3 regions of the Heyndrickxia sp. FSL W8-0496 genome follow, and region 2 is predicted to be linked to each of the others. Evidence: riboswitches for the same ligand, from Rfam matches in the RefSeq annotation. Region 2 holds a riboswitch; each other region holds the start of a gene.

Region 1 (10,506 bases), 3.9 Mb from region 2:
GGGATAGCTACTGCAAACAAAATCGCAGAGGAGCTTACAGGAAAGATTTTAGACGATATGGTTTTACAAATAGGGGATGAGGTTGCTGTAATGATCAATGGATTAGGATCTACTCCGGAAATGGAACTTTATATAGTAAATGGTAAGGTTCATGACATCTTATCCAATCAAGGGATAAGCGTATATAGAACCTATGTAGGTGAGTTTATGACCTCATTAGAAATGGCTGGATGTTCGGTGACATTACTAAAGCTTGATAGTGAATTGAAACAATTATTAGATGCCGAATCCTTTGCCCCTGCATTTCGAAAATAATTGATTATATGAAGGATGGGAAGGAAATGAATTTAACAGTAAATGCTACTTTAAAATGGATGGAAAAAATGAATGAAAAAGTTCAAGCAAACAAAGAGTATTTGACTGAACTTGATCAGGCAATAGGTGATGGTGATCACGGTATTAATATGTCTAGAGGATTTCAAGAAGTAGTGAATAAAATTTCTGTAACAAGCTATGAAACGGTATCTGACTGTTTGAAGGATGTTGCCCTGACGCTAATGACTAAGGTTGGCGGAGCATCAGGACCCTTATACGGCACTGCTTTTTTGAAAATGTCCATCTCCCTGAGAGGGAAAGATAAAGTGGACGGGATGGCCCTTATACTAGCCATTGATGAAGCGGTAAAGGGAATGATACAACGAGGAAAAGCGGCAGTTGGCAATAAAACAATGCTTGATGTTTGGATTCCCATTCTTAACCTGTTCCAAGAAAAACAAAGTATTAATTGGAATGATGTTGAAAGGACTGCAAAAAATTCTATGGAGAAAACAAGAGAAATGCTAGCCATAAAAGGAAGAGCTGCTTATTTAAAAGAACGATCAATTGGCCATATCGATGCTGGTTCAGCTTCCTCTTTTTATCTATTCCAATCACTTGCTGAAGTTGCGAGGGAGTATGAAATATGATGGAAACTGTGGGAATTGTTCTAATTTCTCATAGTATAAAGGTTGTCGAGGGAATTAAAGAGATCATTTCCCAAGTGGTTGACAATGTTTCGATACAATTAGCAGGTGGAACAGATCATCAAATGATCGGAACAAGTGTGGAGAAAATCCTGTCAGCGATAGAACGAGCACATAGTTCAAAAGGTGTCATTCTCCTTTACGATTTGGGAAGCGCATTGATGAATGCAGAGCTAGCAATTGAAATATCACAATATGAGAATATAAAAATCGCTGCGGATATTCCTTTAGTAGAAGGAGCATATATTGCGGCGGTAGAGGCTGGAATGGGTAAAGAGATTGATCAAATTCTTGAGAGCTTAAAAAATTGTTAAAAAAATATATTTATAAGTAGAGAACTTCTGTTATAGACAGAGGTTCTTTTTTCTAAGGCTTAAATTTCTCACATATTGTTTTTATTTAGGTAAAGTGTTAAATAAAAATCGGTTGAAAACATTCGTCCATCATTTCAATGAGAAAAGACCTTCAAACATATAAAAACCGCTGACTTCTCCTTCAAAAGAAACAAATCATACGAAAACAGCCTCTTCTAAAAAAGAGTCTGGAGAAATGAAAATCCCGACCAAAATTAGGTCGGGTATATATAAAATAAAAAGGAGGTTCACTAGACTGAAATTAGGGGGAGTCTAGTATTAGGAAAGCCTTGCTTGTCCTTGTGAATAAAATATTAAACTAAAAATCCTAAAAAAATATGAAAGAAAGATGATAATTAGATGAGAAACAATTTTGACACAAATTATAAAAGAGCTTAAAAAATGAACTTCAATCAAATGACAATGAATCGCCTTACAAAAACAAATGAATTTACTATGAGACTAGCCTTCACAAATTATTAAAAACAAGCATTAAATAATTTAAGGGAGGTGAGGAATCAGAATGTTCAAATTATACATTGATCCCGGACATGGGGGAAGTGATTCAGGTGCTTCCGCTAATGGTCTACTTGAAAAAAATATAACATTATTAATTGCATCGAAAATTAGGGATATTTTTCGAAATGAGTATCAAAATGTATCAATAAAGATGAGTAGAACAAAAGATCAAACGGTTAGTCTAACATCCCGAACAAATGAAGCAAATAAATGGGGGGCAGATTTTTACTTATCCATTCATATTAATTCCGGAGGAGGAACAGGCTTTGAAAGCTATGTTTATCCAAAGGTAGGTCGCCCAACAACCATTTATCATAAATTACTACATGAAGAAGTAATGAATATTAATAAGCTGAAAGACAGAGGTAGGAGGCAAGCGGATTTCCATGTGTTAAGAGAATCTAACATGCCTGCTGTCTTAACTGAAAACGGCTTTATTGATAATGAAGTAGATGCAAGAAAAATGAAAGATGAGACATGGCTGGATGATGTTGCAAGAGGTCATGTGTATGGCCTTGCAAAAGCCTTTAATCTGAAATAATGATACCGAAAATAAGAAAGTATTTTTCAAAGGCTCTTTTCTCACGGTTTGTTGCTATTTAAAGAAAGTTTTAACGAAAGCTAAAGAACGCTGCACCTTACATTTTATTGAGAAAAGAGCTGCAAACATCATAATGCGAATGAATCCTTTATTGGGTGTAAAAGCCGGCAGTTGGACTTTTGCAAAGCAACGAACGATACGAAACCACCAATGGAAAAACAGTTAAAGTAGACTGTGTTTTTTTGCATTTTCTTAATAAACCTATTGTTGGAAAATACATCTTTATTTTTTTACTAACCATTTGTTAGGGACCCGTTTAAGCAGGTCCCTTTTTATTATAATGAAGGTATAGTGGTACAAAAAAGAATTTTATAAATTTTAAAACTTTTTTAAATTATTTCCGTCTAAATATAGAATTTCAAACAGAATAGGAGGGGGAAAGTTGAGGAATGGGAGGAAACATGATATTGAGGAATGGTATTTGGAGTATGGGGATGCAATTTTTAAATACATTCTATTGATGGTAAAGGATTATCAGTTAGCAGAAGATTTAACACATGAAACCTTTGTCAAAGCATATTTGAATTATCATGCATTTAAAGGGGAATCTAGCCCAAAAACTTGGTTATTTAGTATTAGTCATAATGTTACAGTAGATGAATTGAGAAAAAGGAAACCTCTTATGATGTTTAAAGAAATCTTACATTTCAATAAGGATAAGGGTCCTCTGCCTGAAGAGATTGTCCAAATAAAAGAAACATCAAAAGAGATTTATCGAGCATTAGGGGAACTCAAAAGTTCATATAGGGAAGTTATTATTTTGCGCAAAATTAAAGGGTTTTCAATTGAGGAAACATCTAAGATTTTGAATTGGTCTGAGAGCAGGGTGAAATCAACACTTTTCCGGGCCATTCCTGCATTAGAGGAAAAAATGTTAAAGGAGGCTTTTCTGAATGAAAAAACAGTATGACGAAAGTGTCTATGATGGATACTTGGAAAAATTAGATTCAGAAATTATTTGGGACGAGAACAGAAGTAGACATTTGCATAAAAAAGTAATGGAGGATATGAAAAGGTTGAGTATTCGAACGAGAATGAAAAATTTGTTTGTTTATACTTCAACTGCTATTGCCATTCTAATACTAACAATTTTTAGCTACGATTTGGTAGAAAAAAATAAGGGGTTACAAATGGCAGATCCAAAAACAACTGAAGAATTACATATGCAACAAGTCGCTAATGAGAATAATAAACATCAAACAGCATTCAAAAAAATACAGATTGGGGATCCCATAACATTTAATGGGAAAACATCGATGATAATTTCTAATGAAGCAACTATTCCAATTGATTTGAAAGAAGTAATTCCAAATATCACAGATTTAAGTTCAATTTCTTATTCTACTGGATTGACTAATGTAGAAGTGTTTTATTCCTATGGTAATGATGGGAATTATCTCATGATTAAGCCAAAACCTACTATATCCTCCATTGATGAAGTAATTAAGGAAAAGCTAGCATATAAAAAGGCAAATACAAAGGAATTGAATATATCCGGAAAAAAAGCAGTACTATGGGAAAATAAGGAGGGATTAGCACCGGAATTATTTTTAGTGACAGCAAATTATATTTATAGTGTGGAATATGGATATATACACCAACCGGATTCTAAAGTGGAGCCGTTAATCCAGCTAGCCGAACAAATTCAATTTCATGAATAAATTTCTTCAATTCTAATGGATACTAATAGAAGATAGGAGGGATTGTATGGAAATAAAGGTTGGACAAATATATAAACAAAAGGAAAAGGATACGATGGCAATGGTCACTGGAATTAAAAATGAGAGAATATTTCTAGGAAATGGCGTTTCTACATCCAAGGGAACTTTGCATAATCATTATATTTTAATAAAAGATGTAGAGAGTTGAAGTAAATAATTAGGAAGGAAGGAGCTGTCTATTAAGGGAATCCCCGATAATGGTTAGCTCCTCTCTTCCTTTTAAATAATAAAATTGCTTCAAAACCTAGCCTTAAGGCTTAATGACCTCTTCACAATAAAAGAATGGACTTTAGTATCATCCACTTATTAAATTCTCTGTTATGCTCGTAAAAGGCTTTCGGTTTTTAGGAACTTAGTGTACTGAAAAAGGGTTGAAAACTTATTGGTAATATGATTTCGATTGTCGTCCCTATACCTTCTTCACTTTCAATTATTAATTCTCCATGATGACTTTCAATAATTTTGAAGCAGGTCATTAGACCAAGACCTGTTCCCTTTTCCTTAGTTGTATAAAAAGGTTCACCAAGTGTAGGAATTCGTTCTTTAGGGATTCCTACTCCATGGTCACTTACAGAGATGGAAATTTGGTTTGGACTCTTCATTTGAGCATTTATTTTAATTAATCCTCCATTTGGCATCGCTTCAATTGCATTTTTTAAAAGATTGATAAGGACTTGTTTTAATTGGTTTTTCTCACATAAAATAGTAGGCAGTTCGGGACTGATTTCAACGATGATTTCCGCACCATTGATTATTGATTGGGTATTTACTAAAGTGACGACATCTTTAATTAATGGTTCGAGTTCATTTTCTTCAAAGACAGTAATTGTTGGTTTAGCTAAAACAAGGAATTCACCTAGGATATGATTAATCCGTTCTAATTCTGATAAAACGATATCATAATACTCTTTTTGATAGGTATTTGAACGAAATAATTGAATAAAGCCTTTTATAGAAGTAAGCGGATTCCGAATCTCATGGGCTATTCCAGCCGCCATTTGCCCTACGAGCGCTAGTTTTTCAGACTTTAGTAGTAGGGAATCTGTTTGTTTTTTATCATCTGTGACATCTTTTCCAATCGAAAGGATAATTTCTTTTCCTTCATATTGGGACCATTCGGATGTTACTTCAAAAAAGATGATTTTACCATCGAGTCTTTTTAATCTCACAACAATACTTGATGTTGCTACATTTTTCTGTAGCCCTTTTCTAATCTCCTTTATATCGTTGTTACTATCAAATATTAGAAAATCAAATATAGATCTACCGATAAGTTCATTTTTGTTGTGAGCAGCGATCATTTTTTCTGCAGCTTTATTTACAAATAGAATGATACTATCTTGATGAATAATTACAGGCTTGGGGAGCCACTCTATTAATTTTTTATAATTTTGCTCGCTTTTTTTTCTTTCCTTAGCAAATAATCTTAATTTATCGTATTGCCATCCAACAATCCAAGCGATGAGAGTTGCGACTAAACATTCAGTAATATCCAGAAAATGGTACTCTCCGAAAAAAATTGCCTGAACCAAAGAAAATAAAATGGAGATAGAGACTAGTATTATTTGAGCATTTCTTTTCATATTCAAATCCTCTTTCGATAAGGGTACGTTGGAATATGGGTAACGAGTTTATCAATATCAACCATTATGTACGACTATTATACCACTATTGGTTCGAATTTTATAAATTTTATAAAAATTAGTACAACATAATATAAATGATAAAAAGCAAGCCTAAAATTTCAATACTTAATGTGCGAAATTTTTTACTCTTTGTTTTACATACTTCGGTAATGATCCAATCAAACACATATAAAATAAAAACAAATACTATTAATTTTAGATACAAATGAATGGTTAATGATTGAAAGATTTGAGCAAGAATGTCTTTACTCATAGGAGAACACTCCTTATTTTATTTTTCCATAACTATCAAGAGGATTGACTAAAATAGATGTTAATATAAGGTTTTTTTTTCATTCATTGTTGCTAGGTAGATAAAGTTTTAACGAATAAAATAGGTTGAAAACATCACTCTTTTCATTCTTAAAAAAACTTGAAGTCATTATTAGCTGTAAAAATTCGGAAGTAGGGCTTAAATAAAAGCAATACACTCACTATACGAAAACATCCTAGTATACAGACTGAAGATTTTTTTGTGGTTGGATTATTATTACTAAAATGGATGATTAATACATTTTTAGAAGAGAAAAGTCACAAAAAAAGGTAATTAATATAGTTATATGTGAACATTCATTGAAATTGAACAAAAGACTGTTGATAATGATTAATGTTCATTATAAAATGTTAGGTAGCAAAAATTCTAACGAAATGGCAAACCTTGCGAAAGTGAGGGACGCAAAGCTACGGGTCTAAGGTTCATTTTGAATGATGATCGCCGGGCTGCCGAATAGTCATAATGAGCTTATTAAAATTGACTATTTCTATATGGGAATAGTTTTTTTGCTGTTTACCACTTTTCGTTAATAAGGTTTCATGCAAAAGTTTTTTTGGAAAGATTATGATTCCTTTTACATACTTTTGACTGATGAAAAGGGGACGGAGCGTCGCTAACTTGAATAGTATAAAGATTTATACTTAAATAGCAAAAGATTTTGATCTGCTTGGCTCTGCTCACACTGCCTTATCAGAAGAAATCATATGATTCATGATAAATGGTGGAGACGAGAATTGCCCCATACTAGTTTTCTAGGAGGATTATGATGGGAAATGAAATTGTACTTGAATCAACTATAGAATATTCAAGTGTTCGCATTAGTTTAAATCAAATGAAGGATTTGTTATATAAATATATTCTTCCATTAAACGAATTAAATATTAGATTAAGTGATGGTGAACAGATTCAAATTAGTAGTGAGACATTAATTAATCTACTACTAACAAAACTTAGCCGTAATCAATTACTAGAATTAATTCATATGTTTCAAATCATTGATAGCCGTAAATCAAATATTAAACACTATTTAGAATATATTTTACATGGAATTTCGATGTAATAAGTCCAATTTAATTAAGCTAAAAAAAAATCCCTGCATTTGGCAGGGAAAGCTTAATTTTCATATCCATTAACAACTAAATCTAATTTTCCTGTTTCGGGATCGATAACTAAACCATGGATTGGAATATCTTTTGACATTAATGGATGATGTTTGATCATATCTACACTATGCTTTACACTATCTTCAACATGATCAAAGCCTTGGAACCATTCATGTAAATCGATACCGGAGTATTTAATTGTTTCTAATGTTTGTTCCTCTATCCCTCTTTGCTTTAACTTTTCCAATACAGAATTACTGTTAATTGCACTCATTCCACAATCATGATGGCCAATAACTAAAACCTCATCCGCCTGTAATTCATAAACAGCGATTAATAAGCTTCTCATAATACTGCCAAATGGGTGAGTAACAATCGCACCTGCATTTTTTATAATTTTTACATCACCGTTTTTGGTATTGGTTGCTTTGTGTAGAAGCTCAACGAGTCTAGTGTCCATACATGTTAGAATTACTAAACGTTTATCGGGATATTTCGTTGTTGTAAAATCCCTATATTTTTTTTGGGATACAAATTCCTCATTATAGCTGAGAATATCATTTAATAATGTCATTCTATCACCTCAAATTAATAGCTTAAATAAATGAACCACTTTTAATTTTAACTCAATATTTATCACATGAAAAACAATTTAGGCGAATGGACTATTTTCATTTGCTCGATTGCACATTTCTTTATTTCATGCTACATTTAATTCATAGTTTTTTTATAGGAAATGAGGGGATTAAAGTGGGCAGAGAGTTTAATGAACTATTTGATCAGTGGTCCCATACTTATGATGATACAGTAACTGGAAATGATCCTGAATATGAAGAAGTTTTTACTCATTATGATGTGATTCTTTCAGAGGTTGCGAAGAATGCTTCCGGTACCGTTGTAGAATTCGGGGTAGGCACGGGGAATTTAACTAAGAAATTATTGAATAGAGGATTAAATATATATGGATTGGAACCATCAAGTGAAATGAGAAAAATTGCAAAGGATAAGTTACCAGAGGTTCCAATTTGGGATGGAGACTTTCTTGAATTTCCAAATATTTCAGTGCCAATTCATACTTTTGTCAGCACATATGCCTTTCATCATTTAACAGATGAGGAAAAGGGTAAAGCGATTAAAAAATATAGCCAGCTTTTAACTGCGGATGGGAGAATTCTTTTTGCAGATACCGTTTTTGCTACGGAGGATGAAAAAAAGAAAATGATTGAATGGGCTAAACGAAAAGGATTTAACCGGTTAGCTACGGATATAGAGACAGAGTATTATACTACGATTCCAGTTCTTCAAACTATTTTCAATCAAAATGATTTTTCCGTTGAATTCAAAAAATTAAACCGATTTGTATGGTTAATTGATGCAAAGAGACAAAATTGTTAGATTATTATATAGAGAAATATATCTAAGAGGAGAAGGGAGAAAGTAGACATGACAGTAGAAAAGAAAATGAATGTAGAAAGTTTTAATTTAGATCATACAAAAGTAAAAGCTCCTTATGTACGTTTAGCAGGGGTGAAAGAAGGATTTAATGGAGATATCATTCATAAATACGATATTCGTTTTTGCCAGCCGAATAAAGAGCATATGGAGATGCCAGCACTCCATTCCTTAGAGCATATGATGGCAGAATTCAGTAGAAATTATTCCAACAACATTGTTGATATTAGTCCGATGGGCTGTCAAACAGGTTTTTACCTTTCTCTAATTAATCACAACGATTATGATGATGTACTTACTATTCTTGAAAAAACATTGAATGATGTCTTAACAGCTACAGAGGTTCCTGCATGTAATGAAGTCCAATGCGGTTGGGCAGCAAGTCATAGTTTAGAGGGGGCGCAAGCGATCGCTAAAACGATGTTAGAAAAGAAAAATGAATGGTCTGAGGTATTTGCTTAAGAAAGTTTGTTCATTGATTGTTAGTTATTACCACTATTCAATTTTTAGATTGCTAGTTTCATTAGAGAGGGATATTTAATGAAATATGTAAAACATGTGAGTGAATTAATTGGCCATACACCATTGATAGAAATCACATCATATTCACTTCCAAATGGTGTACGAATTTTTGCTAAACTTGAATATTTCAATCCTGGTGGAAGTATTAAAGATCGCTTAGGACAATTTTTATTAAAAAGAGCTTTTGATGAAGGGAGATTAAAAGAGGGTTGGACGATTGTTGAGCCAACTGCCGGAAATACGGGAGTTGGCTTGGCATTGGCAGCAATTCAGTTTAAGGTTAATGCTATTTTTGTGACACCTGAAAAGTTTAGTCTTGAAAAACAAACATTGATGAGGGCACTCGGAGCTACTGTAGTGAATACACCGACTGCATTTGGTATGCAGGGGGCAATTGAAAAGGCAAAGGAATTGTTGGAGGAAATTCCTCATTCTTTTTATCCAGGTCAGTTTCAAAATTTCGCCAATCCAGATACGTACTATGAGAGCTTAGGACCAGAGCTATACGAGGAACTTGATGGGAAGATTGACATTTTTGTTGCAGGGGCAGGCTCAGGGGGTACGTTTATGGGGACCTCTCGTTTTTTAAAAGAAAAGCTGCCTCACATAAAAACGGTGATTGTTGAACCTGAAGGCTCTATTCTTAATGGTGGTGAGGCTGGCTCTCATCGTACAGAAGGAATAGGGATGGAATTCCTTCCTCCTTTTATCGATCGTGGTTATTTTGATTTCATTCATACTATTTCAGATAAGGACGCTTTTTTTCGCTTAGCAGAAATAGGTAGAAATGAAGGTCTTCTCATCGGAAGTTCATCGGGGGCGGCATTAGAAGCATGTCTCCGTGAAGCGAAACAGGCAGAACCTGGAACAAATATTGTAACGATTTTTCCAGATAGCAGTGAAAGATATATTAGTAGTGGGATTTATGAATGAAAGGTGTTGATGCAAAATGAAGAAAAAAACAAAATTTATTCATGGTGGCATAAGTGTTGATCCATATACAGGTGCAGTTTCTACCCCTATATACCAGGTGAGTACGTATAAACAAGATGGTGTCGGAAATTTCACATATGAATATTCAAGAACGGGAAATCCAACTCGTGAATCATTGGAAAAGCTAATTGCAGATATTGAAAATGGTACACGTGGGTTTGCTTTTGGTTCTGGCATGGCAGCAATTACCGCAGTGATGCAATTATTTTCCGCTGGGGACCATATAATAGTAACGGATGATGTGTATGGTGGTACCTTTCG
Region 2 (10,506 bases):
CCTGTACTTGTTCTAATGAGATCAAGTCATGAAATAAAGCGATCAAATGCGATAACATTAGCTCGATCTGTTGTACGAACATTAAAGGAAAGATTCCATCATACTCAATGGATGGTGGGCTTAGGACAGCCTTTTGAGACCATCGATGGACTTATGAACTCTTATCATGAAGCGATTTTAGCACTGGAATCAAAAAAATGGGGAACTGCCCATCTATATGAAAAGACCAATTATCTAACTGAACAAGCCTCTATTGAAAAAGAAAAACATCTACTTGAATCGATAAAATTAGGTGATCATCACCGTGCACTTCAGGCATTTGAAATTTATATGGAAGTAAATAAAGATAAAAACAGCCATATTTATGAAGAATTATCTATTGTGATTACAAGAATGCTAAAGGAATATGGGATACATTTTGAGATTAAACAAAAGCCAATACAGGAAGAACAATGGATTATTTCATTACGGCAGTTCGTAATGAAGGCGGTAGAACTTGTTCAAGCGTGGAGAGCAAACCATCAGAAAGGATACTTACAAACAGCGAAAGAATACATAGAAAACAATTATGAGAAAAATATTTCATTGGAAGAAGTAGCTGATTTTGTAGAGTTAAGTCCTTTCCATTTTACAAAAATGTTCAAGGAGAAATTTGGGGTTACCTTTATTGATTATTTAACTGATGTAAGATTGGAACATGCAAAAAGGGAATTAATCCATACAAATAAAAGCCTAAAGGAAATTTGCTACAGTGTTGGCTATAATGATCCGAATTATTTCAGTCGTGTATTTAAGAAGAAAACCGGTCTATCACCGACGATATATCGAAATCAAACAACTTGAATAAAATTGGACATAATTTACTCAATCACGAATACCTTTATAAAGGGAAGTATTGTCCTTTTATGAAATGTAAGTCACCTAATATTTCTTTTTAAATTATAATTATTATAAAAAAGTATTGATTTTATTTTGAGAAGTGTTATCATAGTTTTATAGAAAAGCAGAATAGAGTCGATGACTCGTCTGTCGAAAAATTATTAATGAGGTGATTTGATTGAGTACAAATAAGAAACTAACAACTAGTTGGGGAGCACCGGTCGGGGATAATCAAAACTCAATGACAGCAGGATCTCGTGGTCCAACACTAATTCAAGATGTACATTTACTAGAAAAATTAGCTCATTTTAATAGAGAACGTGTACCTGAGCGTGTCGTTCATGCGAAAGGTGCAGGGGCGCATGGTTATTTTGAAGTAACGAATGATGTTTCAAACTATACAAAGGCAAAAGTGTTTAATGGAGTAGGAAAACGAACTCCACTATTTATTCGATTCTCAACAGTAGCAGGTGAACTTGGATCTGCAGATACCGTTCGAGATCCACGTGGTTTTGCGGTTAAATTTTATACAGAAGACGGAAACTATGATATTGTCGGTAATAATACTCCAGTTTTCTTTATTCGTGATGCAATTAAATTTCCTGATTTCATTCATACACAAAAGAGAGATCCACAAACACACTTGAAAAACCCTACAGCTGTTTGGGATTTCTGGTCACACTCACCAGAATCGTTACATCAAGTAACTATTCTTATGTCTGATCGTGGTATTCCAGCAACACTCCGCCATATGCACGGTTATGGAAGTCATACCTTCAAGTGGGTAAATGATGATGGTGAAGCTGTATGGGTAAAATATCATTTTAGAACAGAACAAGGTGTGAAGAACCTGGATCCTGAATTGGCAGCAAAATTAGCTGGTGAAAATCCAGATTATCATACAGAAGATTTATTTAATGCAATTGATAAAGGGGATTTCCCTGAATGGAAACTATATGTACAAATTATGCCTTTTGAGGATGCGAATTCGTATCGATTCGATCCATTTGATGTAACGAAAGTATGGTCCCAAAAGGATTATCCATTGATTGAAGTAGGTCGTATGGTTCTCAACCGTAATCCAGAAAATTATTTTGCAGAAGTAGAGCAAGCGACTTTCTCACCTGGATCAATGGTACCTGGTGTTGAAGCATCCCCTGATAAAATGTTACAAGGGCGCCTATTCGCTTATGCTGATGCACATCGGTACCGTGTAGGTGCAAACCATAATCAATTACCAATTAACCGTCCAAAAAATGAAGTAAATAATTATCAACGTGACGGTCAAATGAGCTTCTATAATGGCGGGGGTTCTGTTTACTACGAACCAAACAGCTTTGATGGACCGAAAGAATCACCAGAGGATAAACAACAGCCATATTCAGTAAGCGGGGTAGCAGATGCAGTTGCATATGATCACTTCGACCACTATACTCAAGCAGGTGATTTATATCGACTATTGAGCGAAGAAGAACGTACACGTTTAGTGAATAATATTGTAGAGGCAATGAAACCCGTTAAACTAGAGGAAATCAAATTACGTCAAATTGGACATTTCTATAAAGCAGATCCAGAGTATGGAACTCGTATTGCAGAAGGCTTAGGATTACCTATACCACAAGAAGTGTAAAAAGAGGGGTATAAGTTCACTTGTTCGATTGGCAAAAATGCAAATAGTAATCAATCATTCTCATTTTGATTCTCATATTCTCAACTATAGGGGGCTGTCTCAATGCGAGATAGTCCCTATTTTAAAAACCTTTTTTTACATTAAATTAAATGGTGGGCAGAAGAATTAACCATAGAGTGGGGAAAAAAGTACATAGTTATTGGAGAATCTTATGAAAGAGTTTTTTTATAAGGGGACAAGGTTATGGAAGAAGAACAGATGATGGAGCTTATTCCTTTTCTAAAAGAACGAGGATTACGGATTACACCGCAAAGAATGTTAATTTTGAGTACCATTCAAAAGCTCAACATACATCCGACTGTGGAAGATATACATCGAGAATTACCCTATATTAGTTTGGCAACGATCTATAACAATGTCAAATTATTCGTTCAACTACGTATTTTGAAGGAATTGCCTTATGGTAATGGGATAAGTAAATATGAACTCTCCACAACGGATCATTATCATATTATTTGTGAATCATGTGGAAAAATAGAAGATTTTAATTATCCGAAGTTAAAAGAAGTAGAGCAAGTTGCCTCAAGGCTCTCTCACTTTTCTATTCAATTGCACCATTTTGAGGTGTATGGCATATGTAAGGAATGTCAGGAATTATCCAAATAGTAAGCTCCTATTCCAGAGCTGGAAACGAAGGGGCTAATAGGGAGCTGTGAATGATGATGAAAAAAACGGTCTGCCCCATCTGCCATACAAAGATCAAATATTTAAAGCATAGTATTCTTTGTAAGTGTGGAATGAAATGTAGAAATACAAAATCTATCGCTTAAGTGATGAACGATTCTTCTTGTAAGAATCGTTTTTTTCATTTAGAGCTAAAAAATAAAGGCTGTATTCGTATCTTTTTGTAAAAGCCCAATTGTCGGCTTTTACACCCTATAAAGGATTCAGCGATTCTTATGGAGTTTGCAGCACTTTTCTCAGTGAAATGAAAGGGGTAATGGTCTTTTAGCCGAAAGTTATTCGTTAAAACTTTACTTAAATAGCAACAATTTGAGAAAAGAGCCAAATAAAAAAAGTTGTCTAATAAGTAATCAAAATACTTACTAGACAACTATTGCTTCAGAATTATAGTTTAAATTGATTCACTAAAGCATTTAATTCCTCAGCTAATTTGGAGAGATCTTCTGAATTTCCTGCGATTTCTTCCATTGAACTGCTTATTTGCTGTGAGGAGGCAGAGGTTTGCTCAACTCCAGCAGCTGATTCCTGAGATATGGATGCAATTTCCTCAATGGAGCGATTCATTTTTAGGCTATTATCTTCCATTTCAGATAAGCTATCTGAAATGGTTGTTATACTGTTTACCATTTTTATCACAGCTTCATTAATTTCAGTAAATGTCTTACCAGTTGTTTGAATCTGGGAGGTCCCTTTTTCAACCTCAGAGTATCCATTCAGTAATGATTCTGCCACCATACCTGATTCCTTTTGAATATTGATTACAATGCTTGTGATATCCGTTACAGAATGGGAAACCTGCTCTGCAAGTTTTCGTACCTCGTCAGCGACTACAGCAAAACCTTTTCCATGCTCACCTGCTCTTGCTGCTTCAATCGCTGCATTTAATGCGAGGAGATTCGTTTGCTCTGCAATATCATTAATGACAGAAACTAATGTTGAGATTTCTCGTGATTGTGAATCTAAGCTTTGAACCTTTTGGACGGCACCTTGAACAATTTGATCTATTTTAGCCATCTGTTCATTGGAGGATTCCATTAATTTTTTACCTTCTGAAGCCATTGAAAGTACTTGATTGGATGATTGTTGAATAAGCTTTCCTTTTTCATTTGCTTCCTCAACTTTAAGTGTAAATGATCCCATAATGGAGGAAAGTTCATTTGTATTATTCGCTTGTACCTCAGTACCAGAAGCCAGTTCTTGCATGGTAATGGCAATTTGCTCCGATCCTGATTTTACCTCATTTGCTGATTGGCTTAGCTCTTCACTCTGACTTGTTACAGAGCCGGATACTGTATTAATTCGGTTTAATAAATCACGAGTTTGCCGATTCATTTCATTGGTTGCAATAATAAGATGTCCAACCTCATCTTTTAAAGTAGTTTGTAATGGCTCTTGGCTCAAATCACCATTTGCAATTAATTTCATGCGCTGCATGACATGTTTAATTGGTTTTGATATCTTGTTTGATGTAATGAATGCTACGGCAAAACTAATAATAATTACTAGAATTGTTACAATGGTTCCCACAAGTAAGGACGTTTGCCCACTTTCAATTACATCTTGTTCTTTTTGATTAATCTCCTTTTCACTTTCATCAGCAAGTTTTTGATAACCGTTTAATAAATCACGGCCAATGGTTATCGATTCTTGTAGATTATCCTTTGCTTTTTCCACATTCCCTTTGTCATATTCATCAAATACTTTATCCTGAATAAATTCACGCCATTCCTTCGTTTGGCCCATCAAGCGATTGAATTCATCTGATGCATGTACACCTCGAACGATTGCTTCATATTTTTGTCCCTCTTCTGTATAGGCATTAAAGCGGTCTTTATAGTCTCCTCCAAATAATACATACCCCCGAGCAGTAGCTATTCTATTCGCAATCGTTGCGACCAATCCTTTATTAGCAGATAAAAGAGGGAGTTCAGAATTAGCAATATTCTGTGCCGTTTTATTGCTTGATACAGTCACGGAAAAATTATAAATACCTAATCCGATGACAAGTAAGATCACTAAGGAAAAACCAAATAACATCTTCGCTTTTATACTTTTAAATGAAAATATACTTCTCATTGTCTAGTACTCCTTTCTTGTTAGATTTGTTGATTTAATATGTAAGCTAGACAAGGGAAAATCACCTTGCTTTTGGTTTATGTATATAACAAAGAGACTATCCCGGATTGTGAAATAGCCAATGATTAGGTAGCCAGGCGATCATAGTATGAATGGATAATTATCTATCCAACCTTAGACCCTAGGTTTTGCGTCCTATTTTTTCAAATAGTTTGCCTTTATCTCACATATTCTTAGTTCATTTTAACTAGCGACTTGGTTATAATAACCTATTGTTCGCCAATATACAACAAAATTGTATTATTTTATACCATTTATTCTTATGCAAAGGCTTACTATTTTTCTGCTATTAAAAGGAGATAAGTGCACAACAAAATAATACAGATATTCGCAAGATAATGAAGGCGCTTACATGCATTCAGGAAGAATTAGTTTGATAAATTATGAGTGTAGGAGTTGTTAAATACAGTGAACAAAGGGGGAAGAAGTATGAAACGTAAAAGTATTTTTGTCATGCTGGCTATTATTCTCGTATTTGCATTAAGTGCTTGTAGTTCAAAAAACTCCAGCAGCGATGGTGAGAAATCTAAGGGGAAAAAGGAAAAACTTGAGATCTTCAGTTGGTGGACAGGTGCAGGTGAAGAGGATGGATTAAAGGCATTATTAGCATTATTTAAGGAAAAGCATGCAGATATTTCAGTTGAAAATGCAGCTGTAGCTGGTGGTGCAGGAACCAATGCAAAAGCTGTACTGGCGAGTAGAATGCAAGGGGATGATCCACCATCTACCTTCCAGGTTCATGGAGGAGCGGAATTGAATGAAGGCTGGGTTGCTGCGGGAAAAATGGAACCAATCAATGATGTATATGAAAAAGAAGGTTGGAGTGATAAATTCCCACAATCATTAATTGATATGGTAAGCAAAGATGGCAATATCTATTCTGTTCCCGTAAATATTCATCGTGGAAATGTATTATGGTACAACAAAAAAGTATTTGAAGACAATGGATTGGAAGTACCAAAAACATTTGATGAATTTTTTGCTGTAGCAGATAAATTACAAGAAAAGGGGATTACTCCATTAGCATTAGGTGATAAAGAACCGTGGACAGCCACACAAATTTTTGAAAATGTATTGGTAGCAAAGCTTGGTGTCGATGGATATAACAAGCTTTGGACAGGGGAGCTTGCCTTTGATGACCCGAAAGTGAAGGAATCAGCAGAAATTTTTAAGAAAATGATGGGATATATCAATAAAGATCACAGCTCTAGAAACTGGCAAGACGCTTCTCAATTAGTAGCCGATGGAGATGCAGCGATGAATATAATGGGAGATTGGGCAAAAGGGTATTTCGTAAATGATTTAAAACTTACATTGAATGAAGACTTTGGCTATACAACAACTCCTGACTCATCAGGAATATTCACAGTAATAACAGATACATTTGGTCTGCCAAAAGGAGTGGGAAATGCTGAAGATGTTAAAACATTCTTAGGTGTTCTTGGATCTGTCGAAGGGCAAGATGCTTTTAATCCTTTAAAAGGTTCCATTCCAGCACGAGTAGATGCCGACACATCAAAATATGATGATTACGGAAAGTCAACGATCGAAGACTTCAAAACTGCTGAACTGGCTCCAAGCCTAGCTCATGGTTCCGCAGCAGCTGAAGGATTCTTAACAAAGGCAAATCAGGCAGTTAATATTTTTGTAACACAATTAGATGTAGATAGCCTATTAAATTCACTCAAAACTGCTCAGGCTGAGTTGAAATAAATAAGTTTTTATAAAAGAGGACGAGAGCTTTCTCTTCCTCTTTTTGAAGTTTGAATATAAGTCATTAGAATTTGGAAAGGAACTAAACAAAAAAAAGAGAAGACCAGTCAAAAAAAGAAGGAAACTAGTCAATAAAAAGGAAGAACCACACAAAAAAGAGTCAGAACCATACAAAAGTCGAGGAACCAAACAAAAAAAAAGAGAAGACCAGTTAAAAAAAGAAGGAAACTAGTCATAAAAAGGAAGAACCACACAAAAAAGAGCCAGAGCCATACAAGTATCGAGGAACCAAACAAAAAAGAAAGAAGACCAGTTAAAAAAAGAAGGAAACCATTCAATAAAAAGGAAGAACCACTCAAAAAAGGTCTAGAACCGTACAAAAGTCGAGGAACCAAACAAAAAAGGAGAAAGACCAGTCAAAAAAGAAGGAAACCAATCAATAAAAAGGAAGAACCGCACAAAAAAGAGACAGAACAATACAAAAATCGAGGAACCAAACAAAAAATAAAGAAGACCAGTCAAAAAAAGAAAGAAACTAGTCAATAAAAAGGAAGAACCACACAAAAAAGAGCCAGAACCATACAAAAGTTGAGGAACTAAACAAAAAAGAAAGAAGACCAGTTAAAAAAAAGAAGGAAACCAATCAATAAAAAGGAAGAACCACACAAAAAAGAGCCAGAACCATACAAAAGTCGAGGAACCAAACAAAAAAGAAAGAAGACCAGTTAAAAAAAGAAGGAAACCATTCAATAAAAAGGAAGAACCACACAAAAAAGAGCCAGAACCATACAAAAATCGAGGAACCAAACAAAAAAAAGAGAAGACCAGTCAAAAAAAGAAAGAAACCATTCAATAAAAAGGAAGAACCACACAAAAAAGAGTCAGAACCATACAAAAGTTGAGGAACCAAACTAAAAAAGGAGAAAACCAGTCAAAGACAATTTACTAGTGAGTACCGAGAGGAGGGCACGAATGGAGACACCAAATTTAATAAAGAATCAATCGGCTATTGTTCATCCGGAACAAAAACGCAGAAAGAAGCTAACACAGGATCATGTCTTAGCGATTAGCTTTTTATTACCTTCTATTATATTAATTGCTATTTTTGTATATGGATTCATTGGATGGACTGGATATGTTTCGTTAAGTAATTGGAATACGCTCGTCCCAGATTTTTCATTTGCAGGTTTGAAAAATTATTTGTATTTATTTAACGATTATCGTTTTCAGGCAGATGTCCGTAATACGGTGGTGTTTACCGTTCTATTTATTGGCTTAGTGTTATTGATGGGACTCGTCTTGTCCATCTTTCTTGATCAAAAAATACGTGGTGAATCGATATTTCGAAATATTTTCTTTTTTCCAATGGCATTATCTTTTGTTGTAACAGGTGTGGTATGGCAATGGATTTTAAATCCATCGACTGGTGTTAATCTTTTTTTAAAGAAATTTGGAATTGAACCTCTATGGTATACAGATACAAATATTTTGGCAGGGTTTAAATTAGGTCACATCGAAGTGGGAGTTCCTGTAGCAATTCTTGCAGTAGTGATTGCAGCCGTTTGGCAGATGACAGGATTTTCGGTAGCGATGTATTTAGCTGGACTTCGTGGAATACCTGATGAATTGAAAGAGGCGGCACGGATGGATGGAGCAACCGAATTTCAAGTTTATAGAAAAGTGATTATTCCACTTTTACGTCCGATTACAATAAGCGTGGTGATCATCATGGCTCATATTTCATTGAAAATATTTGATTTGATATTTGCTATGACTGGACCAGGTGCGAATTATGTTACGGATGTTCCAGGAGTGTATATGTTTGAAACGACTTTCCGTGGCAACTATTATGCCAATGGGGCAGCAATTGCGATTATGATGTTATTATCGGTCGCTATTTTTATCGTACCTTACTTAATAATGAGTAGGAGAGGTGATTAACGTGGTGCTTAGGAGCTTTTCAAAACCATTGATTTATATCATTCTTATCCTGCTTGCGTGTCTTTTTTTAATTCCTGTTTATGTTATTTTAGTCACAAGTGTTAAACCTTTAGATGAAGTAACATTGGTCAATATGTGGAAGCTTCCTTCTGAAATTGATTTTAGCAGTTATGGGCAAGCGTTTGAAAAATTGGCGCCTAATTTTATGAATTCACTTTATCTAGTTATTCCTGCAACCATACTTTCTGCCTTGTTAGGTGCCTTGAATGGATATGTTCTTTCAAAATGGAAATTCAAAGGATCGGAAGTCCTTTTTACGCTTATATTATTTGGGATGTTTATCCCATACCAAAGCATTTTGATTCCATTAATCCAATTTTTAAGAAACATAGAGCTCTATAATACGATTCCAGGTTTAGTGTTAGTACATGTCGTATATGGGATACCAATTACTACGTTAATGTTTCGCAACTTTTATGCGAATATCCCTTTATCAATGATTGAGTCAGCAAAAATCGACGGGGCCGGTTTTTTACGAATTTTTACTAATATTATGCTACCTTTATCTATTTCTGGATTTGTTGTAGTTGCAATATGGCAGTTTACAAATGTGTGGAATGAGTTCTTATTCGCTATCTCGATTACCACTTCGGATCAGCAACCAATCATGGTAGCATTACAAAATCTATCGGGAAGTCAAATTGTACAATGGAATGTTCAGATGGCAGGAGCTGTACTAGCAGCACTACCAACATTATTAGTTTATATCCTATTAGGGAAGTATTTTGTTAAGGGATTACTAGCTGGATCAGTAAAAGGCTAGCTTCATTGAGGCAGCCTTTTTGATATGAATAGAATCGTTGAAAACGCTTCCATTAAATAACTATCTATCATATGATAGATATATAGCTTTATATTATTAGGGGAGGTCACTTAGATGGTAAAGCAGAAGCGATTTGAAACAGAGGTTATTCATAATGGTTACGATTCCATGCTGCATGAAGGGAGTCTTGTGCCACCATTATTTCAAACGTCAACCTTTACTTTTCCAACTGCTGAAGAGGGGGAAAAGCGTTTCGCGGGTGAAACAGAGGGGTATATTTATTCACGATTAGGGAATCCAACGGTACGAGTGCTTGAAGAAAGGATCGCCGCTCTTGAAAAGGGAGAGATGGCTTTGGCCTTTGGATCTGGGATGGCTGCTGTTTCGGCAACCCTTTTTTATTTAACAAAGACAGGGGATCATATTCTTTGTTCAGAAGGAATCTATGGCTGCACGTTTGGTTTACTTCAATTAATGGAAAATAAGCATCAGATTAGTCATGATTTAATTAACTTTTCAAATGAGGAAACAGTAAGATCTGCTATTCAGGATAATACCACATGTATTTATATCGAAACGCCTATTAATCCAACGATGAAATTAGTAGATTTAGAGATGATCGTACAGATTGCGAAAGAAA
Region 3 (10,506 bases), 3.4 Mb from region 2:
CTAAGCATTTCTTTCCATTATAAGTGATATACTTAAGATTTTTGAGGTCTTTCGGGTTAATGGTTACGTTGGCAATCTTCGTTTCGATTTTAATCGATTTCGGAATGACGCTGCTTGCTTTGATTTCGTGTTTTTCATCAAATACAACACTTTTGAAGGCATGCTCGACTTTGTCTGAGCTTACATTTTCAACGCCGCTAGCCTCTAAAATTCGTTCGATGCCCTTGGAATCCAGTTTAGGAGGTTCACTTTCTTCATTTTCTTCATTTTCTTGACTCTCCTGTACGATCTTATCAATTTCCTCATAGACATTCGAAATGACCTTGGAATCCACTTCGTCTCCTACTACTATCTTTAAAATTTGGTCGAAGCTGTCCTTTTCTTCTACCGCTGTAATGATCTCTTCACATTGGAGGACATCCACGATAAAAATTTCACTCGGTTGATTCGCTTTTCCACCATTATAAAGAATATGATTCACATCAGCTGAATTATCATTAAAGGCAGGAAACAGAAAACCAGCTAATGGAGCTGCTAAATTAATAATCGGATCCACGGCATTATTGGCTTTAAATTCTTTTTCAATATAATCAAAAAGCAACGCTTTTTTCGGCTGATCGGTTTTATTGAGACTGCAAAGGACAAACTGACTGGAATATACCTCGTCATCTCCGCCTTCCTCCGATTCCATATTTCGCTTCCTTGTTGCCTTTTGATACTCGCCGCGAATAAACGTTACTACCGTATCAAATTCATACTTTGCATGGGCAAACATTTTCTCTACGATTTGGAGCATTTTTTCGTTCCATTCATCCGTAGATGTAGCATGCAATCCATTGAAAAGAGTCATTTGTGTGCTCTCTTCCTCATCTCGGCGAAATTTCAGTTCAAACAGCTTGGAGTCAAGTCCACCAGTCAAAACCTTCTTAAAGTTGGTTAAAAACAGCTCTTGTTCTTCCTGCTCTAGCATTTCAAACGGCTGGCAAACCTGATGATAAATCTCTCCGGTTTCTTTCTTTACATATACATTAAATATTTCTCGAATATTGATATATCTACTATTTAATTTAAATTGATTTCGGATACTTGCGATGTCTTTTTTATTCATTAATCTCATCTCCCATCCCTGATTATACTGGTCAGACGAGAAAATAGTAATACTTGATATTTTTTCAGTTTTGTTAGCAAGCGGGAATCCCCTTGAAAGAGCAGTTTTCAAGGGGCGAATATTGATGATAAATTTCTAAGTGTTTTTCAAACTTTTTACCACGATAAGGGGCAATTTTGGAAGGGCTTGTTAATAGGATAAAATTCAATAAATATAAAATGCTCACAACCTTCCCTTATAAACGATTGTGAGCATTTTATTTAGGTTACAGGTTTTTTCATTATGTAACGTTAAAATCTTTAGGCTCTTATCATGAAATTCTCGTTATTTCTCGTCTTTAGAAAAAGTTCTAGGTGTTCTTTTAGAAATCCAACATAACGGTCCACCTCTTCTATTGTGGTATAGGGCGAGATCGCAAAAAATTTATGCGCATAGAGAGAGATCCGCTTGCTTGTGTTTGCTGCCTCCACTAGGCGCTGCTTTTTTGTATTTCCAAAGAAGACGGTATCCCGTTCGGCACCAATGACTTCTGCAAACTCGTCATTAAATTGATTGATTTCCGATATTTCTTCTATTGTTAAAAGTCCGTTCAATTCATCATTCCATTTTGTCTCTTCAGGATAAAAACGAAATGTTGTGATCGGAGAAATCTCATTCGTGATCACTACATTCGAAATTTCTTTTGATAACTTCTTTCTAAAAGCAATATTGACACGTATGTAATTGGCTAAAAGTTCTTGATACCCTTCGATTCCAAAAGCCAATAAAGAAGCATAAATTGCTAAAGCACTACCCATTCGCGAGCATTCGAGTGTGTAGCCTGTATGATAGCTACCATAACCACGATTTCCAACATACGGCGTTTCCGCTGCATCTAAATCAACATACTTCAGATTCTCTCTGTTTTTGACTAAAAATAAACTCGTAATATAGGGTGTTTGTCCAAGCTTGTGGAAATCAAAGACCATACTATCTGCAAGGTTGATATGTTTAAACTTCTGTTGGTAGGATTTCAATACCTCATTCACGTCGTTTTCAAATCGCAAAGGATTATTTTCAAAGTCGTAATGATTAAAGAAAGTATACATGCCGCCCATAGCTGAGTCTGCATGGATATAGATTGGATTGATGTCATATGTGCGTTCCAATTCATCTGCAATCCGCTTAATTCCCTCCATGTCATCAATGCCAAATGTATCAGTTGTGCCCATTGTGGCAAGGACATAAAGAGGAACGCCGCCTTTTGCAATAACATGCTCCATTTTTTCTTTTAAATCTTCTAGATTCATAGAATGATCCTCATTCACTTTTACACGGATCATGTTTTCCACACCAATCCCAGTTGCCTCTACAGATTTATACAGACTGTAGTGTGATAGCTCGGAACAGAAGCAATAGAGATTTTGCGGTACACCCTTTTGATTAGAGAAAGGTGCGTAACGGGCAATCGCAAGACGTAAAGAATTAAAGACAGCCCCTTGTCCACCCCACGTTGTATATCCTGCACTAAGGCTTTCATCGTATCCGATAAGTTTAGATAGCATACTTGTTACTTCGATTTCTGCTGTAGCTGCTGCTTGTCCTTCCACATCCCAAAGATTGTTACCATTGACTAGAACCATGACTAAGTTCCCGATGATACTAGCAATATTCGGAAGAGGTGCTGCATTTGCCACATAATTTCGATTGACGTACCGGTGTCCTTCTACCAATTTTAGAAGCCTCTGAATCACTTCCTCCATCGATTCACCCGTTTCCGGAACACTAGCCTGTTGAATAACACGATTATAATAATCCTCTGAGTACTCGGGCATTTCTCCTAGCGTTAGTTTGTTTGGATCCTTTAATTCATCTATTTTCGTTAAAATGGTCTTAAAGTAGGACAATAATTCCTCTCTTTGAAAGTCATTTCCGTCCATACTAGGAAACAATTTTTGTATTTCTTTCATTGCTTTACCTCCCTGATGTTATTACTAGCAGTCGTTTTTATTTCAAGAAAACTAGAATCCAATCAGAACGTCCTGCTGCATCCATAAGAACGAGCATGATGGCAAATTGGACCTACATATTAAGAGAAATTAACCGTTGAAAAAGAATACGTTACCTACATTCGAACTACAAACCTTCTGATTTATTTTTCCATTTTATTGTCCTAGTTTAAGACAAAAATTTTTCTAATTTACTTTTTCAGTTTTGCTCTGTATAAAAAAAGCTTCCCACAAGTCAGTTAAACCTATGAGAAGCACTCTTATACTTATCAGCCAGCAAGATTAATAGGTTTAAACTGCCTTATTAACCTTATAATCAGCATTTTGAACCACTTTCGCTTCTTCAGTTTCAGCACCATGACCCATTGTAAATAATAATTTATTTACATCATTTTTCAACCCGATAAGATTTTTTGCTTCCTGAACAAGTTTTTGCATTGTATGGAGTTCATCATCACTAATTTCTATGAGTTCCTCAAACATTTCAACAGATTCCCGTGAGATTGAAGCTATCTCTACGATTGTTTCCATTATCTGTTGTGTTGCAGAGGATAATTCCTCCGAACTAGCAGAAGAATTTTCATTATTTTCAGCAATGATCTTTGTCGTAGATACAATCTTTTCGAACATGTTTCCAACCTCTACAATGGTCGTATTTGTATCTTTAAATTCTTCTGTTCCCTGCTGCATGGAATGAACAACTATTTCTGTTTCTTCTTGTATATTCTTCACAATATTTGAAACTTCCGAAGAAGACTGGCGTGACTGTTCGGCCAATTTTCGAACTTCATCAGCAACAACAGCAAATCCTTTACCATGTTCACCCGCGCGGGCAGCTTCTATCGCCGCATTCAATGCTAATAAATTAATTTGTTCTGAAATACCAGTAATCACTTTTACAATCGTGCCGATTTCTTGAGATTTTTCTCCAAGCTTATTTATTGCATTAAATGTTGTATTGATCGTTTGATTAAAGTGCTCCATTTTTTCTAAGGAGTCCTTTAGCTTCTCGTTTCCCTCTTGTGTCAATTCTAAGGTAGTACTCGATTGTTCTGAAATTTGGTTGGATCTCACGGATAGATCTTCGATAGCCTGTGCCATTTCTTCCATCGATGCAGCACTTTCTTCTGTTGCTACTAATTGTTTCTGTAATCCTCTTCCTACCTCATCAATTGCTGCTCTAACAATATCCGCTTTCTCAGAAGCATATTCACCAGTTTCAGCAAGGTTTTCCCCTTTTTCATGTACATTTTTTGAAAAAGAAAAAAACTTTTCCCTTACACCGCTAAAATACTCAATTAATGGATTATACGCACCATGATCAGAAGTTTTTTCATCCATCTTTCCTGCTGATATTTCTTTCATTACATTTATTATTTCTTTATTAAAATGAGGACTATGTTTTAGTGAAAAATATCGGTAAGCAAAATACACCGATACCCCCAATAAGATAACAATTATTCCTAGCATAATAGCTTCCATGATAAATAAATGCCCCTAACTCCTATTATTTTTTATTCAAATCTCACACAAGTTCATCTATGCTGGTTTGAATATTTTATAGCTCCCTGATAACGATATATGTTCCATCCGCTACACTTGCAGGAATGCCATTCAACTGACTATTTTCCTGATATCTATGTACAATATAATTTCCTTCTATATCTTGATATTTTTTCATATTATGATATTTTTCCATTACACGCATCGACTTCGGATTTGTCGCTTCTCCTAAAACAGCCTTTAACCCTTGTGATGATGCCTTTGTTATCAATTTATCTCCTAATTGCTGAATAATATCGTGGCGGTCATGCTCTGCTATCACTCCTAACATGAATAAGTGTAATAGCTCTCCATCTTCAATTTCTTTTCCGTTTCTTTTTTGATAATCATCCATGAAACGTTTGTCCACATCCTCAAGCACACGTAGAATAACATTCATATCATAAAAAGAGCCTTCAAATATATCTTCACCGATAATCTCTGGTGCATTGGTATCTCCAGCAAGCACACCTACAACATTATTATGAGCATCACACGCGACTGCACAATATCCCTGCTCTACTGTAGAGTCTAAATAATCCTTAGTAAACTGATAGAAATCTTCATACTCTATATTTAATTGACCTACCATCGGTTCTTGGACCCATTTTCCTGAAACATCCACTCCAATAAATGTACGAGCTAGACACTCAGCTGCTTGCTGAATTAAATCGGTTTGTTCCTTCGTGATAATTTCATATGTATACAATTCTTGAGCTGTTTGCACTGGTTGATCTTCCTTTCAGCTAATAAATTTAATGATGGCTAACATTACATAGAATGCTGTACTTTATCGATAAATGTACCTGTGAAATTAATTCTTTCAAGTACGTTCCTAATTTGCACTTGAGCAATTTTAGAGGCAGGCTTTACTACAAGGATATCCTTAAAGCCTAAGCTAGAATAAAATTGCATTGTTTGCTCCAACTGTGGTACAACCTTTGAAGGGACAGGTGTTTGGTGAGTCCCGTCGACAACAAACGTATATTCGTGCTTTGATACTTTATTAATCGTATCCTGTAAATCTATCATATAACCTTCTGCATCTTCTTCTCTCATTAATCCATGTACCTGTACATGAACCTCTTTCTCGACCTCATTAATGGCCATTTTATATTTCTTTTTATCAACAACGATCATCTTTAAATCTCCTTTCTCCATATAATTTGCTCTTTTCATTTGTTACCATTTGCACGTTCTTTTCATAGGAGTGCAATAAAAAAAGCTATCCCAAATATAGATAAGGATAGCCTGATCATCGAATAATCGCTTGTTATCATTATTCTCGGCAACCCGACGATCATTATCCCTAAGGATTTTAGACTCGTAGCTTTGCGTCCTTACCTTTCGATAAGTTTGCCTTTTTCAATTTTTTAAAAAGTAGTACTAAACTCATGATAACATAGAACTATTACAATATGAATTTTTTGTAATTTTTTGTCGAATTAGACTATTTCGCTTGATTTATATATGGTTTGCCTAGTAATTAAGTATCATTACTTTTAACCTGCTAGAGGATGATTAGTGTTAAGCTGTTTGAACTATCTTCAAATGCTTCTCTCCTTCTGATTATGCTGGCATGATGAGCTTGAAGTTTTGATAGCAAGCGTGAATAAAGGGATCTTCAAGCATATTTATTTATTTACAAGTTCTTGGTAAGATGGATATATTCAGAATGATTTTTATATTAAGAATGATTAAATTCTATAAAAAAGATGGTGGGTAAGCTGCTGCCTTACGATTTTAACTAGTAATCTAGCAGAAAGGAGATTCCCATGAGCAAATTATTATGGAACTCACCAAAAGATTTAGAGGGCTTGCTTTATGAGCTTGTCGGTTGGGAAAGTGAAACCTTCTCAGAAGGTGAAAAACGCTTCTCGATAAAATTGCATAAAAAGATGAGTCACCTTCCATATTTCAGCGAACACCCTGATTATCTAACATTAGATCCGATTGATAAAGGACGCTCTTTTTTAACGGCCCTATATAAACATGAACATGCTTCAGATACGGTGGTTCTTATTAGTCATTTTGATACCGTTGAAACAGAAGAATATGGGCAGCTACAGCCGATTTGTCGGAAGCCACTTCAATTGACAGAAGCACTCAAGCAGCATAAGGATCGCTTATCCAAAAATGCCGTGAAGGATTTAGAATCAGGTGAGTATGTATTTGGGCGCGGAACAATGGATATGAAAATCGGGCTGGCCATTCATATGGGACTGATCGAGAAAGCCATTTCCGAGGAGTGGCCGATTAATCTATTGCTCGTTACGGTTCCTGATGAAGAAGTCAATTCATCAGGAATGCGTGCTGCTGTAAAAAAATTGGTGAATCTAAGTGAAGAACACGGTCTTGTCTATCAGTTATTCTTAAATAGTGAATCCTCCTTTTCCCAAAATCCAGAGGATGAGAACTACTATATTTATACAGGAACCATCGGAAAAATCATGCCATCCGCCTTATTTTATGGCAAGGAAACACATGTCGGTGAACCATTAAAAGGCATGACTGCCAACTATATTGCCGCTTATTTCAATCAACAAATGGAGTGGAATCCCCTATTCCAGGAAGAACATCTAGGAGAAAAAACACCACTGCCTGTTTCACTACAACAAAAGGATTTAAAACTAACATACTCGACGCAAACCCCAGCCCGTGCCCAAGCACTCTATAATGTCTTTATGATGCAGCGCTCAGCAAAGGACATCATGGATCGGTTTGAGCAGGTTGCCAAAGAAGCGGTCTCTCGCTGCAATGAAAACTACCAAGCCCTTTGTAAGCAAGAAAATATCCAAGGGATTGGTGATGTACGTGTATTGCGCTTTGAACAGCTTGAATCCTATGCCCGCGATAAGTTTGGCGATCCATTTGTTGATGCCATCCATTCGAAAGCCTTACAAATAGATGAGTTAGATGAACGGGATCAATCCTTCTTTGTTGCCGACCAACTCATGCACAATTGTCAGGAATTAGCACCAGGGGTCATACTCTTATTCACGCCACCGTATTACCCAGCGGTTAATTCATCAGACAACCCATTGATTCAAAAAGCCGTTCAATTGTTGTCAGAAATGACCGAGCAAATGAATATTCCACTAAAGCCAGTTAACTATTTTAATGGAATATGTGATTTAAGCTATGTCAACTATACTGACCAAAACGATGGATGGACAAGTTACGAGAAAAACACACCGATTTGGGGAGATGGATATTTTATTCCCTTTGAGGACATGAAAAAGCTTAGAGCGCCAGTGCTTAATGTGGGTGCTTTTGGTAAGGATGCACATCAATTATCAGAGAGATTGCATAAGGAAAGTGCGTTTGTGCGGACTCCTGTATTGGTTGAGAAATTGATTTTGGGGTTGTTTGGTAGGTAAGTTTTGGATGGGGATTATCTTGAATAAAGAATGCTCACGGGCCTTGATTTTGGTTTGTGAGCATTTAAACTTTTTCAAATTAAATGAAAAGGATTTCCTAAATCATTTGTATTCTCTGTTTCAATCACTATACCTGAAACACATTTTCTTCAATATTTTCGCTTTATGTGTTTCAAACACTATACTTGAAACACATTTTCTCCGATATTCTCACTTTATGTGAAGCATAAACATAAATAATAATAGAAATCCTTTGATGGGGACTTATTCTAAAAATGCTTCCATTCTTTTTGTGTTTTTTCACCTGTAACCCATCCAAAATACATATTTACTCCATTCAATTCTACTGGACCAACAATTCCATCCTTATTCGGGGAAAAATTAAACAGTTTTACAAAGTTTACATAGTCTTCAAACCATTTTCTAGTTTCGCTAAATGAGTGAACAAGCATAAGAGAATGACGAGCATTTACCTTCCTTGCTTCAAGCACTGCTGATGATGCTCTATGAAGTAATTGGTATCTTATATTACCTACACTTTCTTTATGTAACCCCAGTATATTAAGTAAGGATTCTAATCTTTTTTGTTTACCATCACTAGGACTCTTACCTAACCAATTTTCAACAGTTTTCCCAAAGGGCTCTGAAACTTTTCCTTCAACCATTATCGTTAATAGTTCATTATTAGACTTCGCAAGAACATAAAGATCGTTTTGCGAGCTTGCATTTCCACCAGGTAAAGGTACCTTATACTCAGGGAATGCTAATAATACCTCCACATCGTGGAACAAAGGAAATTCGCTCTGTTTAAATATCGTATCCACGCAAGAAGGAAGATTAGTAGCTTCTTCCCAACAATGAGCTAATTCATAAGCTGAATACCCCTTTTTCCATTGTTTGTCTGAATCTGCAAGAGATTCTCTCCACGAAAGAGGACCTCGAGATGGAATAAAGAATTTAGCCATTTTTCTCTCCCCTATTTTGTTTTCTTATTGACTAATAGATTTAAAAGATAAATGTCTTCCAATCCTTATATTGTTCTTAAATTTTTGCTTCTAATGTAGAATTAAACTATTGTTCCTTTTTATATATTCCAATTATATATTGTTTTACTCAAATAGGCTCAACTTCTTCTCTCCTATTTTTAATTGCAGACAACCTTTTTTAAATTAATCAAAAAGAATTCGTTAAATAATAGAGTTAGTTAATTTTGTATATTTAATTCACTTAAAACTTCTGTACGCAAATCACTCGCAATATTTCCATTCTTATAATTATCCAAGAAAAAAATTATCCTTTGAATATAACTATCTGAATCCTCTATACATCTTTCAAAACAATCCATAAAATGGTCTACTAAAGTATCATCAACTAAAGCAATTGGTTCTGGATAATATTTGACATCTTCTCTTTCAAATGCTTTTCTACAAGTGTAAGCAACTGCATCAATAATGCAGTTCCAAGCGTTTACATCTGATTCATTATCTGACATCTCTTGAATTATTGTTATACCATTTTCCTCATTATCTAATAATTCATAAAGAATATCCCCTATATTTTCTTTACTTTTTAGCCACTCCCAACATTTATTTATAACTTCTTGGGCTAAAATTCGATCTTCCCTTTGTGAAAATATCGACAAAACTTTTTCTGAAAGTCCAAGAAAAAATATTACTTTACCATCTTCTGTTAAACTACTAAAGCTAGTATTAGCCATAATTAACCTCCAACAAATTAAATATACTTTTCATTTTTAAACATCCCACCCGTTACTTTAATGCTTTTTTTCAATTAAGCTCTTTTTCCTTTTCCTTTCCCAGCAACATTGGAAGTGGTGAAAGGTCATTTTTTGTTTACATCCAAGTGCAGCTTAAATAGCGGTATCATGATATCAAGGTCTATCTCTAATCAGAAGAGGATAGTTGAAGCATATTTTCAGTTATACATTTATGTTTTTTCGCTTCTTTATCAAATATTGAAGATTTTTAATATTCATTATGTTAGAATCCCTAGTAAGGAGGGAAGTGTATCGTGAAACAAATAATCATTGCTTTTACTCTGTTATTAGCTTTAGTGGGTTGCTCTAATAAGGATACTGTTAAAGGGAATGCCTCCCAACAAACAAGTAGTACTAATGAAAGTAAATCAGACGTATTAGCTCAAGAAAATAATGAATTAAAAAAACAACTAGAGGAAAGACCAGCTCTTACTTCTGAACAATTGAGAGAAACGATGAATCTCTCATTTAAAACCATTCAAGCTATGATAAATAAAGACTATAGCTATCTTGAAACAATAAAGAACTCGAATGTGACTATTAATCAGAAGACGAACACTTTTATATTTGATGATGCTCATGAACAAGCCTTCTTACAATCTATTGATTACAATCATTTTGAATACAGGTTTCATCATTTAGAAAATGATGTTATAACCGTCGGATTCGCCCAAAACAATTCTGAAATCGTTTTTCAGTTTTTACAAAAAG

Evidence for each region. A riboswitch is a leader RNA that binds a small molecule or an ion and turns the genes downstream of it on or off. The one in region 2 is predicted to bind cyclic di-GMP.
Region 1: linked by a shared signal. The riboswitch ahead of NST63_RS22490 (hypothetical protein) and the one ahead of NST63_RS02780 (methyl-accepting chemotaxis protein) in region 2 are both predicted to bind cyclic di-GMP.
Region 3: linked by a shared signal. The riboswitch ahead of NST63_RS19935 (hypothetical protein) and the one ahead of NST63_RS02780 (methyl-accepting chemotaxis protein) in region 2 are both predicted to bind cyclic di-GMP.

What each region holds. Positions count from the first base shown of each region.
Region 1 is NZ_JBBOXX010000001.1:4,419,647-4,430,152, reverse strand. It holds gene dhaK (dihydroxyacetone kinase subunit DhaK) at 1-315, shown strand, start outside; gene dhaL (dihydroxyacetone kinase subunit DhaL) at 342-965, shown strand; gene dhaM (dihydroxyacetone kinase phosphoryl donor subunit DhaM) at 962-1,336, shown strand; partial or broken gene NST63_RS22520 (N-acetylmuramoyl-L-alanine amidase family protein) at 1,899-2,429, shown strand; gene NST63_RS22515 (RNA polymerase sigma factor) at 2,878-3,405, shown strand; gene NST63_RS22510 (hypothetical protein) at 3,389-4,156, shown strand; gene NST63_RS22505 (hypothetical protein) at 4,203-4,364, shown strand; gene NST63_RS22500 (ATP-binding protein) at 4,561-5,799, opposite strand; gene NST63_RS22495 (hypothetical protein) at 5,918-6,115, opposite strand; cyclic di-GMP riboswitch class I at 6,542-6,629, shown strand; gene NST63_RS22490 (hypothetical protein) at 6,942-7,235, shown strand; gene NST63_RS22485 (beta-class carbonic anhydrase) at 7,289-7,852, opposite strand; gene NST63_RS22480 (class I SAM-dependent DNA methyltransferase) at 8,029-8,673, shown strand; gene NST63_RS22475 (S-ribosylhomocysteine lyase) at 8,722-9,192, shown strand; gene NST63_RS22470 (PLP-dependent cysteine synthase family protein) at 9,271-10,185, shown strand; gene NST63_RS22465 (bifunctional cystathionine gamma-lyase/homocysteine desulfhydrase) at 10,202-10,506, shown strand, end outside.
Region 2 is NZ_JBBOXX010000001.1:506,133-516,638, forward strand. It holds gene NST63_RS02765 (response regulator) at 1-843, shown strand, start outside; gene katA (catalase KatA) at 1,058-2,509, shown strand; gene NST63_RS02775 (Fur family transcriptional regulator) at 2,753-3,175, shown strand; gene NST63_RS02780 (methyl-accepting chemotaxis protein) at 3,638-5,329, opposite strand; cyclic di-GMP riboswitch class I at 5,455-5,556, opposite strand; gene NST63_RS02785 (ABC transporter substrate-binding protein) at 5,819-7,102, shown strand; gene NST63_RS02790 (carbohydrate ABC transporter permease) at 8,075-9,043, shown strand; gene NST63_RS02795 (carbohydrate ABC transporter permease) at 9,048-9,866, shown strand; gene megL (methionine gamma-lyase) at 9,981-10,506, shown strand, end outside.
Region 3 is NZ_JBBOXX010000001.1:3,929,856-3,940,361, forward strand. It holds gene NST63_RS19915 (DUF4317 family protein) at 1-1,108, opposite strand, end outside; gene NST63_RS19920 (pyridoxal phosphate-dependent decarboxylase family protein) at 1,408-3,057, opposite strand; gene NST63_RS19925 (methyl-accepting chemotaxis protein) at 3,388-4,578, opposite strand; gene NST63_RS19930 (hypothetical protein) at 4,655-5,365, opposite strand; gene NST63_RS19935 (hypothetical protein) at 5,410-5,778, opposite strand; cyclic di-GMP riboswitch class I at 5,923-6,009, opposite strand; gene NST63_RS19940 (M20/M25/M40 family metallo-hydrolase) at 6,414-8,018, shown strand; gene NST63_RS19945 (DUF6946 family protein) at 8,288-8,983, opposite strand; gene NST63_RS19950 (Imm6 family immunity protein) at 9,223-9,735, opposite strand; gene NST63_RS19955 (membrane lipoprotein lipid attachment site-containing protein) at 10,050-10,506, shown strand, end outside.